Regions from separate parts of the Ferdinandcohnia sp. Marseille-Q9671 genome, predicted to be linked through region 3. Evidence: riboswitches for the same ligand, from Rfam matches in the RefSeq annotation. Region 3 holds a riboswitch; each other region holds the start of a gene.
The links. A riboswitch is a leader RNA that binds a small molecule or an ion and turns the genes downstream of it on or off. The one in region 3 is predicted to bind S-adenosylmethionine.
Positions count from the first base shown of each region.

Region 1: it holds a riboswitch for S-adenosylmethionine, as region 3 does, so the genes downstream of both, ACWNMY_RS10660 (PLP-dependent aspartate aminotransferase family protein) here and ACWNMY_RS12150 (MetQ/NlpA family ABC transporter substrate-binding protein) in region 3, are expected to answer to the same signal.
Region 2: it holds a riboswitch for S-adenosylmethionine, as region 3 does, so the genes downstream of both, ACWNMY_RS06180 (bifunctional homocysteine S-methyltransferase/methylenetetrahydrofolate reductase) here and ACWNMY_RS12150 (MetQ/NlpA family ABC transporter substrate-binding protein) in region 3, are expected to answer to the same signal.

Region 1 covers NZ_CDRJTA010000001.1:2,154,776-2,160,756, reverse strand. Annotated here, with positions in the region: partial or broken gene ftsZ (cell division protein FtsZ) at 1-427, shown strand, start outside; gene ACWNMY_RS10675 (aldo/keto reductase) at 465-1,382, opposite strand; gene ACWNMY_RS10670 (hypothetical protein) at 1,482-1,631, shown strand; gene ACWNMY_RS10665 (DoxX family membrane protein) at 1,676-2,179, opposite strand; SAM riboswitch class I at 2,529-2,638, shown strand; gene ACWNMY_RS10660 (PLP-dependent aspartate aminotransferase family protein) at 2,755-4,554, shown strand; gene ACWNMY_RS10655 (aliphatic sulfonate ABC transporter substrate-binding protein) at 4,694-5,689, shown strand; gene ACWNMY_RS10650 (ABC transporter permease) at 5,740-5,981, shown strand, end outside.
Region 2 covers NZ_CDRJTA010000001.1:1,197,350-1,203,330, reverse strand. Annotated here, with positions in the region: gene ACWNMY_RS06190 (response regulator transcription factor) at 1-471, opposite strand, end outside; tRNA gene ACWNMY_RS06185 (tRNA-Ala) at 688-759, opposite strand; SAM riboswitch class I at 889-1,003, shown strand; gene ACWNMY_RS06180 (bifunctional homocysteine S-methyltransferase/methylenetetrahydrofolate reductase) at 1,100-2,989, shown strand; gene metH (methionine synthase) at 2,970-5,981, shown strand, end outside.
Region 3 covers NZ_CDRJTA010000002.1:95,308-101,288, forward strand. Annotated here, with positions in the region: gene ACWNMY_RS12145 (PPC domain-containing DNA-binding protein) at 81-584, opposite strand; SAM riboswitch class I at 734-845, shown strand; gene ACWNMY_RS12150 (MetQ/NlpA family ABC transporter substrate-binding protein) at 959-1,774, shown strand; gene ACWNMY_RS12155 (methionine ABC transporter ATP-binding protein) at 1,854-2,867, shown strand; gene ACWNMY_RS12160 (methionine ABC transporter permease) at 2,873-3,541, shown strand; gene ACWNMY_RS12165 (enoyl-CoA hydratase/isomerase family protein) at 3,836-4,612, shown strand; gene ACWNMY_RS12170 (alpha-hydroxy acid oxidase) at 4,658-5,800, shown strand; gene ACWNMY_RS12175 (CaiB/BaiF CoA transferase family protein) at 5,819-5,981, shown strand, end outside.

The DNA of each region.
Region 1 (5,981 bases), on a different contig from region 3:
ACGGACACCGATGCTTGAAGCGTTTCGAGAAGCAGATAATGTTCTTCTACGAGGCGTACAGGGTATTTCTGACCTCATTGCTGTACCAGGTTTAATCAATCTTGACTTTGCAGATGTTAAAACAGTAATGTCCCATAAAGGAACTGCTCTTATGGGAATTGGAATTGCGAAGGGTGACGGACGTGCAGTTGAAGCAGCACATAAAGCAATCAATAGTCCATTGCTTGAAACCTCAATCAGTGGTGCACGTGGTGTTATTTTAAATATTACAGGAGGACGTAACCTAAGCCTTTTTGAAATTCAAGAGGCTGCTGATGTGATTGCTTCTACGACTCACGAGGACTTAAATATGATTTTTGGATCCGTAATTAATGATAATTTAAAAGATGAAATTATCGTGACAGTTATTGCAACGGGTTTTACCGAATAAAAAACCAAGGACAAGTTTGCACTTGTCCTTATTTTTATGGGAGTACATTACCAGCAGCTTGATAGATCTCATACCATTCTTCGCGGGTTAGGTTAACTTCGCTTGCTTTTATACAATCCTTTAAACGGTCAATATTCATCGTACCAGTCACAGGTTGCATATTTGCGGGATGTCGCAATATCCATGCAATCGCAATAGTAGTATTGGTTACTCCATATTTCTCTGCAATCTCATCCATTTTTTTATTTAATTCTGGGAACTTTTCATTTCCGAGGAAAACACCCTCAAAGAAACCAAATTGGAATGGCGACCAAGGTTGTATTGTAATGTCATGCAGTCTACAAAAATCAAGAACACTTCCATCGCGATTAATGGCAGAGTCATTTTGCATATTTACATTGATGCCATTTGATATCATATGTGAATTCGTAATACTAAGCTGCAACTGATTTGCTACAATCGGTTGCTTTACAAATTTCTGTAATAACTGAATTTGCATTGGATTTTGGTTGGAAACACCAAAGTGACGCACCTTGCCTGACGATTCCAATCTATCAAATGCCTCAGCTACCTCTTCGGGTTCTACAAGAGCATCAGGACGGTGTAATAATAATACATCGAGGTAGTCGGTGTTGAGTCGTTTTAAGATCCCGTCAACAGAGTGCAAAATATGTTCTTTTGAAAAATCAAACATTCCCTTACGAATTCCGCATTTTGACTGAAGGATTATACTTTCTCGAATATCATCGTTCATATGTATCGCATCTGCAAATATTTCCTCGCAAGCCCCACCGCCATAAATATCGGCATGGTCAAAAAAGTTTGCTCCTTGTTCTAATGCAGATTGAACAAATTGTTCCGCATCCTTTTTTTCTAATGATTTAATTCTCATACAGCCTACTGCTATAACTGGTACCTGTAATGAGCTGGTTCCTAGTTTTATTTTTCGCATGATTGGTCTCCTCCTTATTAGAGATATTAGTGTTCCCTTACACTAGTTTACATATTTCTTTTGTGAATGGAAAGTCTAGAAGAAAGGAGGTTTTCAGTGATGAAAAAGTTCTTAATGCTTTTGTTTTTAGCAGTTCCTATGTTCTCGTTAGTGGGCTGTGGTGACGACGAAATGCCTGAAGAAGGCGAACAGATTGAAGAAATCGAAGAAGAAGATGAAATCGGTGACGGCGAGATTGATGATGAATAAATAAAAAAGTGTTCCTCGTTGTGAGGAACACTTTTTAGTAGTAGTTACGCAACTTTCGCTGCTGTTTTTGTGCCTTTTTTCTCGTTCATGAACTTAGTTAAATAAGGAACTGCGAATCTGTCTACACCGAAGTAGTAAGTAGCAGCGCCTGCAAATAGTAGAATCATTGCAACTGTGTAAAGTACTGGGTTTGTGCTTACAGTTCCCGCAAGTAGGAAGTTTAGGTTCATGAATGCACCTGCTAGTAATGCTGGGATAGTTGCAGCTCCTAGAATCAGTCCAAGACCAACTAGTACTTCGCCCCAAGGAATGAGTACGTTGAATATTTCTACATTCGGTACTGCAAAGCCTTCAAGGAATGTTGCGTACCAGCCTGCTACTGCAGGGTGATCGCCACCAGCTTTAGCTAGTGCACCTTGTAGGAAGCCACCTGCATCAAATCCATCTGTTAATTTATGAAAACCAGCATTTAGCCATTGAATACCTAACCAAATTCGTAATACTGTCCATATAACTGCCATTTTAGGTCCTTTTAAAAATTCTCTCATTTTAATCTCCCCTTATCATATATTTGTGAAGTTTTTCACAAAGCATTGTAAAAAAATATAATTGCTTGAGCTGCCAGCTTGTTGTAGTTAGTTTGTGAAGTTTTTCACTAACTTTCTACACTCTTAATATACATCGGATTTGCAAGAAAAGCAATAGGCTTCACAAAAAAGACATAAATAGATTTTAGGTCTTATTTTACAGGTACATACATAGGGTTTAGAGGGAAAGTAAGAATCTAAATAAAAATTCAAATAAGGTATAATATTTAAAAAGTGTTTGACATTGGTTTTTCCCCATACTATAATCCTTTTATGAAGCAAAACAGGAACGTATTAATTTAATAAAGGACTCTTATCCAGAGCGGTGGAGGGACATGGCCCTACGAAACCCGGCAACCTTCAAGATTATTCTTGAAAAGGTGCTAATTCCAGCAGGTAGAAATACCTGGCAGATAAGAGGAGGATTAAGCCCTCTTCTTTCTGAAGAGGGCTTTTTTTAATTTACTGGATGTGAAAGATTGGAGTTGCATTAGTATTATTCCTAGTTTTCATATAAAAATACTGGAGGTATACATATGACTGAACAATTCGAAAGCTATGACTTAGAGACACTATTATTACATGGGGGACAGTCGCCAGATCCAACGACTGGATCTAGAACAGTGCCGATTTATCAAACGAGTTCGTATGTTTTCCACAATTCCGAACATGCAAGGAGTTTATTTGCACTTGATGAACCAGGGAATATCTATTCAAGAATCGGAAATCCAACCGTAGATGTATTGGAAAAAAGAATTGCCCTTTTGGAAGATGGTGTCGCAGCAGTTGCAACTTCCTCAGGTATGGCAGCCATCGCGTTAGCAATTATGAACATTGCGGAAGCTGGTGATGAAATTGTTGCCGCTACAAATCTATATGGAGGTACTTACAACCTATTTTCTACAACACTACCCAAATACGGTATTAAGGTGCACTTTGTAGATTCGAAGGATCCTGAGAATTTTAGAAAAGCAATTACCCCGAATACGAAAGCAGTATTTGCTGAAATTATTGGAAACCCAAGTCTGCAGGTACTAGATGTAGAAGCTGTAGCAGCTGTAGCACATGAAGCGGAGATTCCACTCATCATTGACAATACATTTGCTTCTCCATATATTTGTAAACCCATTACATGGGGTGCAGATATCGTGATTCACTCCGCGACAAAATGGATTGGTGGACATGGTACAACAATTGGCGGTCTTGTAGTAGATGGAGGTCGTTTTAATTGGAATAATCCAAAGTTCCCAGGATTTACAGAACCAGATAGGAGCTATAACGGTGTAAGATATGCATTCGATTTTGGAACATTAGCATTTAGTCAAAAGCTTCGTGTACAGCTTCTACGTGATTTTGGCTCATGCTTAAGTCCGCAAAATGCTTTTTATTTGCTACAAGGACTTGAAACACTTCATTTACGGATTGAAAAACATAACCAAAATGCAGTAGAACTAGCAACCTATTTAAAAAATCATCCAGCAGTCGAGTGGGTATCGTATCCAGGTCTAGAGGATCATCCATCCTATGACCTCGCAAAGAAATATTTAAAAAATGGTTCAGGTTCAATCGTTAACTTTGGAATTAAAGGTGGAAGAGATGCAGGGAGAAAGGTAATTGATAACGTAGCACTATGGTCACATGTCGCTAATGTAGGTGATGCTAAGTCTTTAATTATCCATCCGGCTTCTACAACACACCAGCAATTAAGTGCAGAAGAGCTCCTTCTCACAGGCGTTTCTGAAGATTTAGTTCGTCTATCGGTGGGTATTGAATCGATCCGTGATCTACAAAATGACCTTGATCGAGCATTTTATGAGGCAACGGGCCTTTCGTCAAAAGGTGAGGAAAAGGGAGAAGTTGTTATAAATGATGAAGGGGTAATCCGTTGGGCACTACAGTCACCAATCGTTCGTGAAGAGACAAATGGGATAGAATCACAAAGGCAGAAGACATTGGCAGTTGTCGGCTTAAGCAGTAATCCAGCCCGTCCGAGCAATCGTTTAGCACGGAAGATGCAGCGCCTAGGCTATAAAATAGTTCCAGTAAATCCTAGGGAAACTGAGGTTCTTGGGGAAAAGGCTTATCCAAACTTAAAAGAAGTACCATTTGAGATTGATGTAGTGCAAGTATTCAGAAGTCCAGAGGCGGCAATTGAACTTGCTAAGGAAGCAGCGAAAGTGAAGCCGAGAATCTTCTGGCTCCAAGAAGGGGTTATTTCACCTAAGGCAGCGCAAATTGCAGCAGAAGCAGGCATTGAAGTCGTTCACAATCGTTGTACATATAAAGAGGCACAGCGTTTACGGGGATCTATCGTCACATTCGCGTGTGAAATTTAACAATACTTAGTCGGGGGTTATGCCCTTGACTAATGTAATGCCTTCTTGTCTCACATTGTGGAGACCTAAAAAATTCGTTACTCATAGCGCCAAGGAGTATTTGATTTTATTAAAGTCACTTTAAAAAGGGAGAAAAATAATGAAAAAAACTAGTCTTATTTTTATTGCTTTACTTCTAGTAGTCGGAATTGTTGGTTGTTCAACAAGCACAAGTAAAGCAGGCCAAGGAGATGAAAAACCTAAAAAAATCACACTAGACTATGCCTTTTACTCGCCAACAAGTCTTGTGTTAAAAGAGTTTGGCTGGGCTGAAGAAGCATTTAAGGAAGAAGGAATTGAAGTTGAGTTTGTTCTTAGCCAGGGAAGCAATAAAGCACTAGAATTCTTAAACAGTGGCAGTGCAGATTTTGGTTCTTCCGCTGGTGCTGCAGCATTAATGGCTAAGGCAAAGGGCGCACCAATTGAATCGGTTTATATTTACTCGAAGCCGGAGTGGACTGCACTTGTCGCAAATAAAGATTCAGAGATTCAAAGTGTAAGTGATTTAAAAGGAAAGAAGATTGCAGCAACTATCGGGACTGACCCTTATATTTTCCTCTTGCGTGCTTTAGACGAAGAAGGATTACGTCCATCAGATGTTGAGATTATTAACCTACAACATGGAGACGGAGCAGGGGCATTGTCAACAGGTCAAGTAGATGCATGGTCAGGATTAGATCCCCATATGGCTAGAGTCGAAATCGAAACAGATGCTAAGCTTTTTTACCGAAATGCTGATTTTAATACGTATGGAACTTTAAATGTTCGCTCTGAATTTGCGGAAAAATACCCTAAATACGTTGAGAAAGTAATAGAAGTGTATGAAAAGGCTCGTACATGGGTGCTAGAAAATCCAGAAGAGACAGCAGAAATTCTTGCAAAATCTGCAAATATAGATCTTGAAGTAGCTAATAAACAACTAAATGAACGGAATGATTTTTCGAATCCGGTTCCAGGGGAAACTCAGATTGAAGCTTTAACAGAAGCTGGTAAGGTTCTTCAAGCGCAGGAAATCATATCAAAGGATGTTGAGTTAGGAAAAATCATTCAAGAATTAATTAATCCTACGTTTGCTGAGAAGGTCATTAAACAATAGGGGAGGTGCCATTTTTATTCTGGCACACCCTCGTGATAGGAGGAGGTAACATGAGCACTAAAGGAGAGGCGGTAGCAAGACAAATAAAAGTGAAAACAAAGCCCCAGATTACATTATCAGGAAATGTAAAAGTCATCCTACTTGGTAGTATACTTCCCGCGGCTCTACTCGTTGTTTGGCAGTATTTAAGCCATATTGGAATCCTTGAGGCGCATCTTATGCCTGCACCGACGGTCATCCTGGCAAAAATTATTGAATTTGCTGGAGATGGAAGCCTTTGGGGCCACATCGG
Region 2 (5,981 bases), on a different contig from region 3:
CTTTGATAAGGAGATGGTTTTTTTGCCAAAGATCAACTCCATCCTTTCTGGAAAGAATGTAAGACCAGCATTTTCTAATACCCGATCTTCATGTCTTGTGGCATATTCGCCATAAGCACGGCGCAATTGGCTACGGATTTTGGCCATAACAATTTCCGAACTAAATGGCTTGGTAATATAATCATCTCCACCATTTTCTAATGCCATCACCTGATCCATTTCCCCAATCCTTGCCGAGATAAAAATCACGGGGCACACTGACTCTTTCCGAATCTGCCTGCACCAATAATACCCATCAAAACTTGGTAAATTAATGTCTAAAAGAACCAGATCTGGTTTTATATCATTAAATGTATTTGTTACATGTTCAAAATCAATCACGCACGTCACATCGTAGCTATATTTTTCAATATGTGTTTTCAAGTGTTCTGCAATTTTAGGATCATCCTCAACAATCATTATTTTTTGCATATTCAATCACTCCTTGTTTCAGATACCATTATGGGACAATCTATATTTGTAATAAAATTATGGTGTTAAGTCACTCGACCACTCGTGTTACAACAGCTACTTCTAATCCTATCGACTGTGCTTGGATTATTGTTTAACTCTACTAATCATGCTATGTATATTTTATAGAAAGAAAAAAGCCACTTCTAGCTTTAACTAGAAATGGCTTTTTGTAAATGGAGTTGATGGGAATCGAACCCACGACCCTTTGCCTGCCAGGCAAATGCTCTCCCCCTGAGCTACAACCCCGTATGAATTTTGAATGTAGCAAAATTATATCATGCCATTTTTTGATAGACAATCATTTTTTACAATATCATTGAACTTGACACTTATGGCAAGTTGTAGTAAATTTTAGAAAATGTAAAATATTTCGGTTTCTTATCGAGAGAGGTTGAGGGAAAGGCCCGATGACACCTCAGCAACCTTCAATGCTTTGTCCATTGAAAAGGTGCTAATTCCTGCGAGTGATTTTTCATTTGCAAGATAAGGAGAAAGATAATGTGATTTCACTTACAAAAGTCTTCTTCTTAATAGAAGGCTTTTTTGTTTTTATTTGAGAGTTTTGATGATGACAAGGAGAGTGACAATGAGCTTATTAAAAAAATTTGAGACACAAATTGTGATTGGCGATGGAGCGATGGGGACGCTGCTTTACTCCTATGGCGCTGGTAGTTGTTTCGAGGAACTGAATCTGTCGCAGCCAGAACAAATCCAGAACATTCATAGGGCCTATATCGAAGCGGGGGCAGATGTGATTCAAACCAATACATATGCAGCGAATTATTTGAAGCTTGGCAGATATGGCCTTGAGGACAGTGTGAAAAGCATCAACAGCGCTGCAGTACGTCATGCCAAAAAAGCTTTGCAAGCACAAAATGAAAATTCAAATCAGTATCAAAAACAGGTCTATGTGTTGGGGACATTGGGCGGGAACCGAGGAGTGAAAGCTAGTTCAATTAAGCTAGACGAAATCAAGCGAAGCTTTCGGGAGCAGCTCTATTGTCTTTTGCTAGAAGGAGTAGACGGGCTGATACTCGAGACGTTCTGGGATCTTGAGGAACTTGAAACCGTCCTGACAATTGCGAGAAAGGAAACGAAGCTGCCGATTATTGCCCAAGTGTCCCATCAGGAACCTGGCATCTTGCAGGAATCCACCCCAGTAAATGAGGCAATCAAGAGACTGGAAGGACTTGGGGCAGATGTCGTCGGACTGAATTGTCGGTTGGGGCCGCACCATATGCTGACGGCGCTTGAACAAATTGAGCTACCAAAGCATGCCTACCTCTCTGCCTATCCGAATGCCAGTCTGCCGGCTTATACGGACGGGAAATTCTATTATGGAGGAGATGCCGACTATTTTGAAAGAGCAGCCCTTGAATTCCGAAAGCAAGGGGTCCGGCTGCTTGGCGGATGCTGTGGCACAACACCTGAGCATATCCGAGCTTTTGCCACATCTCTACTTAACTGCCCACCAATTACCGAAAAAACAGTGAAAGCAACACCAACGCAAGTTGTCGTATCCGATTTTGCAGGAAAAAGGAGCTTCCCGCCACTCCAGGAAATTGTGAAGGAACGACCATCCGTGATTGTCGAATTAGACCCACCACGGAAGCTCGATACGACAAAATTCTTTGAAGGGGCACGTGCCCTTAAGAATGCGGGCATAGATGCGGTCACATTAGCGGATAACTCTCTTGCCCAGGTCAGAATCGCAAATGACTCCCTTGGCTATCTTTTAAAAAGGGATTCCGGCATGAGGCCGCTCATTCATATCGCTTGTCGAGACCGGAATCTGATTGGTTTGCAATCCCATCTCATGGGCCTGCATACGCTCGGCTTACATGATGTGCTTGCAATTACTGGAGACCCTGCTCGCGTCGGTGATTTTCCTGGGGCTTCATCAGTGTATGATATGGCTTCATTTGAATTAATTCAAATGATCAAACAACTTAATCAAGGCCTGTCCTATTCTGGAAAAGACTTAGGGGCAAGGACGGCATTTAGCATTGCAGGTGCCTTTAATCCAAATGTAAAATCATTAGAAAATGCGGTAAAAAGGCTGGAAAAAAAGGTTGCTTGTGGGGCCGATTATTTCATCTCTCAACCGGTTTTTTCAGAGGAAAGGCTGCTTGAAATCTATGAACATACGAAACACTTAGAAGCACCAATTTACATCGGTTTGATGCCACTTTTAAATAGTAAAAATGCAGAGTTCTTACACAATGAAGTACCGGGAATCAAAATTGCCGATAGTATCCGAGAACGGATGGCCTTTTTACAAAATGACCCGGTCCAGTCGGCCGCAGAAGGGATTGAAATTACCAAATCACTCATTGATGCTACTTTGGATTTATTCAATGGAATCTATTTAATTACACCATTTTTACGCTATGAACTGACGGTTGAGTTGGCACAATATGCCCGTCAGCGTGCAAAGGATATAAGGGGGAACAACTATGCCAAAACAACCAATTAGTGAACAAATCAACAAACGAATCCTTATCATGGATGGTGCGATGGGGACGATGCTTCAAAATGCGGGGCTGACACCTGAGGATTTTGGCGGTGAGGAATATGATGGCTGTAATGAACATCTCGTGTTAACAGCGCCTGAGGTGCTTTCTAGAATTCACCGCGAGTATTTAGAAGCTGGTGCCGATATCATTGAAACCAATACCTTTGGCGCGACAAATCTCGTCCTGAATGAATATAATATCGGGTACAAAGCCTATGAAATTAATAAAATCGCGGCACACCTTGCTGTCAAGGAAGCGGAAAAATTGTCCACTGAGGCTTGGCCACGGTATGTCGCAGGTTCAATCGGACCGACCACGAAAACACTGAGTGTGACAGGGGGGGCTACCTTTGATGAATTATCCGCCAGCTACGAGGAGCAAACAATCGGATTGATTGATGGTGGCGTGGATCTTTTACTTTTAGAAACAAGTCAGGACTTGCTGAATGTGAAGGCGGCCTATATTGGCATGCAGAAAGCCTTTGAACAAACTGGAAAAATCATACCGCTTATCGTTTCCGGTACGATTGAACCAATGGGTACAACGCTTGCGGGTCAGACGATTGATTCCTTTTACATTTCAATTGAGCATATGAATCCTCTAGCCGTTGGATTGAATTGCGCCACCGGACCGGAATTCATGCAGGACCATATTCGCTCTCTGTCTGGGCTGGCACAGGCGGCTGTTAGCTGTTATCCGAATGCGGGGCTGCCGGATGAGGAAGGAAATTATCATGAAACACCCGATATGCTTGCGAAGAAGCTTGGGGAGTTTGCAGCACAGGGCTGGCTGAATATCGTTGGCGGCTGCTGTGGAACAACACCAGAGCATATTCGCGCCATTGCAAAGGAGATGAAACAGCATCAGCCAAGGGAAATGAAGTCACACTCCCTGCATATGGTATCCGGAATTGAACCATTTATTTATGATGATCCGAGACTTCGACCAATCATGGTTGGAGAGCGGACAAATGTCATCGGCTCTCGTAAATTCAAACGGTTAATTAAAGAAGGAAAAATTGAAGAGGCAGCCGAAATTGCACGTGCCCAAGTGAAGGGTGGGGCTCATGTAATCGACCTTTGTCTTGCTGACCCAGACCGTGAAGAGATTACTGATATGGAGAACTTTATAAAAGAAGTTGTGAAAAAGGTCAAGGTGCCTCTTGTTATTGACTCAACAGACGAGAAGGTCATCGAAAGGGCACTTAAATATTCGCAAGGAAAAGCGATTATCAATTCCATTAACCTTGAGGATGGGGAAGAGCGCTTTGAAGCGGTTGTTCCATTGATCCATCTTTATGGTGCTGCAGCTGTTGTCGGGACAATTGATGAGGAAGGGATGGGTGTTACCGCTGAACGAAAGTTGGAAATTGCCGAGCGTTCCTATGACATCCTCGTGAATAAATATAAGATGAAGCCACAGGATCTCATTTTTGACCCATTGGTCTTCCCGGTTGGAACGGGGGATGAGCAATACATTGGCTCAGCAAAAGCAACCGTTGAAGGGATTCGGTTGATAAAAGAAAGATTCCCTGAGGTCCAAGCCATTCTTGGCGTGAGTAATGTATCCTTTGGGCTACCACCAGTCGGGCGTGAAGTCCTGAACTCCGTCTTTCTCTACCACTGTACACAGGCGGGCCTTGATTACGCGATTGTGAATACCGAGAAACTAGAGCGGTTTGCCTCAATTTCAAAAGAAGAGATTCAATTGGCGGAGGATCTTTTATTTAGAACAACCGATGAGGCATTAGCGGTATTTACCGACTTTTATCGGGATAAGAAGAAAGAGGATAAGGGTGCCGTACTCAATATGAGTCTTGCGGAACGGTTAGCATACTATGTTGTCGAAGGTACCAAGGAAGGATTAATTCCAGACCTTGAGCAGGCACTAGCAAAATATCCTGCCCCACTTGAAATTATCAATGGACCCTTAATGGATGGGATGAAGGAAGTTGGCCGGTTATTTAATGATAACCAGCTAATTGTCGCTGAAGTTCTCCAAAGTGCCGAGGTAATGAAAGCATCTGTTGCGTATTTAGAGCCATTTATGGAAAAAGGGGACGTCTCCGCTTCTAAAGGGAAGATTGTTCTCGCCACGGTGAAGGGCGATGTCCATGATATCGGAAAAAATCTCGTTGATATCATTCTTAGCAATAACGGCTATGATGTGCTTGATTTGGGAATCAAGGTGGCGCCAGCTGAATTGATAAAAGTAATCCGTGAAGAAAAGCCGGATATCGTTGGCCTCTCAGGTCTTTTGGTAAAATCAGCCCAGCAAATGGTCCTAACGGCACAGGATATGAAAGCCGCGGGAATTTCCTTGCCCATTTTAGTAGGCGGTGCTGCGCTTTCTCGTAAATTCACGGATTCGAAAATTTCCAAGGAGTATGATGGACTTGTTCTCTATGCGAAAGATGCGATGTCAGGGCTGTCCCTTGCAAATTCCTTACATTCCACTGAGGAGCGGGAACGACTTTTTGCGATAAAAGAAGAAAAATTAGCGGCCAAACCTGTCACGATTGACCTACCAAGACGGACGACGACATCATTAGCGGTAAAGCCGCGTGTATCAACAGATGTGCCGGTCTTTGTTCCTCAGGATACAAAACGACATGTGTTGCGCTCATATTCGATCTCACATATCGAGCCGTATATAAATATGCAAATGCTGCTCGGCCATCATCTTGGTGTGAAAGGTAAAATTAAGAACTTACTTGAGCAGAAGGATGAGAAAGCGGTAAAGGTAAAAGAAACGGTGGATCGCCTTCTGCTCGATGCAAAAAACAATCAGTGGATTACACCAGCTGCTGTTTATCAATTCTTTCCGGCCCAATCAGATGGCGAAAAAATCTATATTTATGATCCTGACAACGTGGAGAAAGTCATTGAAACATTTGAATTTCCACGTCAAGATTCAGAACCCTTTCTTTGTTTACCTGATTACTTAAAATCG
Region 3 (5,981 bases):
TTCAAGCTATAAAGAGTCTTAAAAACTATTTTTTATCTCGAAAAAAACAAGATATTATAGGAATATATTTATATGTTTACTTATAACTGAAAAGGTTTTGTTTCTCCTTTTCCTACAGGATAGAATTGGTTTGCGCCTGTTTCATCATCAAATCTACGGTAAAGGTCAACATCTACTATCTCAGACAAGATGAGGTCAACAGTGATGACCGGATTTTCCCCTTTGACCATATGTCCACCATATACCTTTCCTTCCTTATCACAAAATGTACCATGCAAATGTGTCTCGTAAATCCCATCTCGCATACATACAATCCCAGTACCATTTAGAAACTCGACGGGTCCTTCTATAGTAGTTAATTCTCCATATCCAGCACCAGCCTTGCTCTCGGGCTTTGGAACTAAATAGAAATATCCTGCTTTTCGAAAGCTGCCAAAACAAGTAACAATTGAAGCGTATGTTATGTCTGTCTTCTTACAAAGTTCCTCGATTCCGGTTAGTAAATCTGTACCTGGTAATAATCTAGCAGTTACCGTTTTGCCTGTATTTCCTACTGCGTAATTTGCTCTCACATTCCCATTCATTAGATCTTAATCTCCTTTTTTTGTGCTCGTACTATTATTCTAATAAAATAATAGTGTAACAATTAAAATGTTTCAAAAATTATTGACAATCATAACATTATCCTGTAAATTTAAAAACTATAAAGTTAAAAAACTTCATATTTGAAATTCTCTTATCAAGAGTAGCGGAGGGACTGGCCCGATGAAGCTCGGCAACCGTTCATGTATCGACATGAAAAGGTGCTAATTCCAGCAAAACATTTGTGTTTTGAAAGATAAGGGGGGACGAACATTTTCGTATGCTCACATGCCTCTCTTTCTTTTGAAAGAGGGGCTTTTTGTTTATCTGATAAGAATTTCAAATCAACTTACAAACAAACTAGGGGGAAAACAAAATGAAAAAAATTGCAATCTTTTTATCATTGTTACTATTGGTTGGTGTATTAGCAGCGTGTGGGGGAGAAGAGGCTTCAAGTGAATTAGATAGCAAGAAACTACTTATTGGAGTTACTGCTGGACCACATGAAGAAATCGTGGAGAAGGTAGCAGAAGTTGCTGCAAAGGATGGCCTAGAGCTTGAATTAAAGGTGTTCTCTGATTATGTAATGCCTAACACTGCGTTAGATGAAGGAAATTTAGATGTAAATAGCTATCAGCATTTACCATTCTTAGAAAAATTCAATGCGGATCACGGTACTAAATTAGTTACAGTTGGAAAAACAATATTAAATCCAATGGGTGTGTACTCAGATAAATACGAAAGCCTAGAAGACCTACCAAAAGGTGCAAAGGTTGGACTTCCAAATGACCCAACAAATGGATCAAGAGCATTATTCGTTTTTGAAAGTGCTGGATTAATCAAAGTTAAAGAAGATGTAAAGGAAAATGCAACGATTTATGATTTGGAAGAGAATCCAAAAGAAATCGAATTTATTGAGTTAGATGCTGCGCAAATTCCGAAACAATTAGGTGAATTAGACGCTGCCGCCATCAACACGAACTTTGCACTTGGCGCGGGATTAAATCCAAAAGAGGATTCAATTGCATTAGAAACAACGGATTCACCTTATGTAAACTATCTAGTCGTACGTGAAGAAAATAAGGATGATAAGGTACTAGAAAAATTAAGAAAAGCGTACCAATCAGATGAGGTTAAGAAATTTATCGAGGAGCAATACAAGGGATCAGTTATCCCTAGCTGGGATGAATAATAGGATTTGATAAGAAAATTTCTAAACCATATGGCGCAATGCTATATGGTTTAGAGCTTATAGGAGAGGAAGTGACACCATGATTGTATTAGAAAACATATCAAAGGAATTTGTATCGAAAAAAGGGAAAGTTGAAGCCGTGAAAAATGTGAGCATTCATGTAGAGAAGGGCGGCATACATGGTGTAATTGGATATAGTGGAGCCGGAAAAAGTACGCTAATTCGTTGTGTGAATTTACTTGAAAGACCTACTAGTGGAAAAGTGTATATAAACGGTAAGGAAACGACTTCTTTTTCAAAAGAAAATCTTCGTGAAACTAGAAAAAAAATCGGGATGATCTTCCAAGGATTTAATCTGCTTAAAACAGCAACCGTGTATGACAACATTGCAATTCCACTGAAATTGCAGGATGTGCCGAAAGAAGAGGTGGCTAAGCGAGTTGAGAAATACCTCGAGATTGTTGGATTATCAGATAAAGCAAATTCCTTTCCGAGTCAATTATCAGGCGGACAGAAACAGCGGGTTGCCATTGCAAGAGCTCTATCACAGGAGCCTGAAGTGTTGTTAAGTGATGAAGCAACAAGTGCTCTAGATCCTGAGACAACAGACTCCATATTGGAATTACTTTTAAAAATCAATAAAGAACTTGGAATTACAATATTATTGATTACTCATGAAATGCATGTGATTCAAAAAATATGTGACTATGTATATGTGATGGAGAATGGCAAAGTTGTTGAACAAAATACAGCAATTGAGTTATTCACAAACCCAAAACATGAAACATCAAAGAAGTTTTTAAATACAATCGCACAACGAAAACTTTCCGATTCTCTTATTAAACAGTTAAAGGTGTCTGGGGCAGTTACACGACTCACATTTGTAGGAGAGTCCACTGGTCAGCCGCTATTAGCAACAGTGAGTAAGAAGTTTGCTATTAAACCAAACATTTTAACAGCAAATATTATTGAACTGAAAAATGGTATTGTTGGAAATTTAGTTGTTCATTTAATGGGAGAACAAAGTGAGATCGACTCTTCACTTCAATTTTTAAAGGAAAATGGAGTCGGGATTGAGAATCTGGAGGGATAAAAGACATGAATCGATTTGCAGAATTTACAGAATGGTTACCCGTTATTGGAAAGTCAGTAGTGGAAACCTTCCAGATGGTAGGAATCTCCTTATTATTTTCAGTACTTATTGGAATCCCACTCGGAATTTTCCTCGTATTAACTCGACCAGGACAATCATTGGAAAATAAATGGGTCTATGAAGCTCTTAATTTAGTGATAAATATTATCCGATCTGTACCATTTATTATTCTATTATTTTTCATTCTTCCATTTACAAAACTAATTGTTGGGACAACGATTGGGGTAAAAGGGGTTATCGTTCCGTTAGTAATTTATACGGCCCCTTATATTTCGAGATTAATGGAATCCGCTTTACTCGAGGTTGATGCAGGTGTAGTCGAAGCCTATCAAGCAATGGGAATTAAAACCAGAAAAATTATTTGGAATGTCATGCTAAGAGAAGCAAGGCCGTCTATTATACTAGGGCTAACAATTGCAACAGTCAGTTTAATAGGAGCAACTGCAATGGCTGGACTTGTAGGGGCTGGAGGACTTGGGGACCTTGCATATCGCTTTGGTCACCTCCGTTACGAAGTGGATGTCATGTATGCCACTGTATTTATCCTAATTGTCCTTGTTCAGTCTATCCAGACAATTGGTAATAAACTTGCAGCAAACTTGAAGAAGGATTAGAGAGGGTGTTCAAAAGGTCCGGTGAAAATGGCACATCAGTATAGGATCTTCGACTAAATACCGACACGTCCTGTGTCGAACGTCGAAGTCACCACATCCTGCGGAAGCTCGTTGGCTTGCCTTTCCGCTCCTCACGTATTAATTGCATACGCTCCGGTACGCGGGAGCTTCGCCGCCTCAAACTTTCGACGCACAGGATGTGCTAGTGTCGACATTGCCACAGGACGTGGCGTTCTTGTCAACGCGGTCCTTTTCATCCTCCTTTTTGAATACGTATTTAAGGGGTGAGGTTTTATGTCAAATGAATTATATATTGAACAGAATGGCGCCATAGCAACTTTGGTGATTAATCGACCTGAAAAGCGCAACGCTTTTACACTTGCCATGTTTGAAAGGTTAACCACGCTATTAGAGGAAGTCGAAAATGATTCTAGCGTTAAGGTCCTACTTGTTAGAGGTGTCGATGAGACTTCTTTTGCATCTGGTGCAGATATAAGTGAATTTATGGATAATCGTTTTTCGGTTGAGAAAGCAAAGCATTACAATGATAAGGCGCTTGAAGGAATTGATAAACTTACACGTTTTAAAAAGCCAACCATTGCAGTTGTTCGCTCGTTTGCAATTGGCGGTGGACTTGAATTAGCGAACGCTTGTGACTTTCGGTTTGCATCAGACGACAGCCGATTTGGTATCACAGCCTCTCGAGTAGGAATCGTCTATAACTTAGCGAGTACTAAAAGGCTTATGGATATAATTGGACCAGCTAAAACAAAAGAACTCCTGTTTACAAGTAAATTAATCAGTGCAAGTGAAGCCAAGGATATTGGCTTACTTCATTATATATATCCTGGAGATTCGGTTCTTGATAAAGCAACTACATTTGCCGAACTTATTGCTTCAAGGTCCTCAGTGGCTAATAATGGGATGAAACAAGTTATTAGAGCCATATTGGATGGAGAGACAGAGGAAGATGAAGATCTTTCGGCTCTTATTTTGGAATCGTTCCATTCGGATGATTATATCGAAGGAATTAATGCCTTTTTAGAAAAAAGAAAACCAAATTTTAAATAGTAGATTAGTTTTACATTTAATATGTAAGGAAAGAAGGCTCTTATTATGACTACATCAAAGGTAAAGGATGCTTATATAGGAAAGATTGTGAATGAGGAGTATTTTCCAGTTTCCTATGAAGAACTTGAACAAGTAGCCCAAAAAAATATGTCCGTTGGTGGTTTTGGATATGTTCGTTCAGGTGCGGGTGGGGAGGAAACCTTACGAAAAAATCTTGACTCATTTTCAAAATATTCTCTTGTACCAAGGGTTTTACGTAACGTATCAAATGTAGATACAAGTATAAACTTGTTTGGAAAGACATATCCGTATCCATTTTTACTTGCTCCAGTAGGAATGCAAAAGCTCGCGCATGAAGAAGGGGAATTAGCAACTTCCAAGGCTGCAGCTACCTTTAAGGTGCCATTTGTTCTTAGTACAGTTGCAAGCTACTCCATTGAGGATGTTGCAGCGGTATCAGGGGATAGCCCGAAATGGTTCCAACTCTATTGGTCTAATAATAAAGAGGTTTCCTTTAATATGGTAAAACGTGCTGAAGCAGCGGGGTACGAAGCGATCGTTCTTACTGTAGATACTGTTATGTTAGGTTGGAGAGAAGAGGACATGAAAAACCGCTTTTCTCCACTAAAGCTTGGGTATGGTAAAGCAAACTATGAACAAGATCCTGTGTTTTTAGCCTCTCTTGACAGTCGTGATCAGGAATCAATCGTACAAGGAATTTTAGATAATGTTTTCCATCCTACTTTAGATTGGAATCACATAGCAGAGTTAAAGGAACACACTACATTGCCAATTCTATTAAAAGGGATACTCAGTCCAGAAGATGCAAGATTAGCAGTGGATCAAGGTGTAGATGGAATTATAGTCTCTAACCATGGAGGCAGGCAGCTGGACGGCGTGATAGCAGCAATTGATGCTTTGCCACTAATAGTAGAGGAGATAAAGGGGGATATCCCTGTCCTGTTTGATAGCGGCATCCGTCGAGGCTCAGATGTTGTAAAGGCACTTGCGTTAGGTGCAGAAGCGGTCTTTATTGGTAGGCCGTTTGTATATGGTCTTGCAGCCGCAGGTAAGGCGGGTGTTGAGAAGGTGATCGGAAATTATATTCAAGATACAAAGGTATCCATCGCATTAGCTGGAGCTTCCAGCATTAAAGACCTTCCTACTATCAAACTAAGAAAATCATAAATTAGGAGGTATGTGAATATGAAACAAGCGTTAGAAGGAATGAAGGTTCTCGATCTTTCACAAATCCTCGCAGGCCCCTATTGTACGATGGTGCTCGGGGACATGGGAGCAGACGTCATTAAGATTGAAAAGTACCCAAACGGGGATGATACTCGTAAAATGGGACCTTATTTCGAAGAAG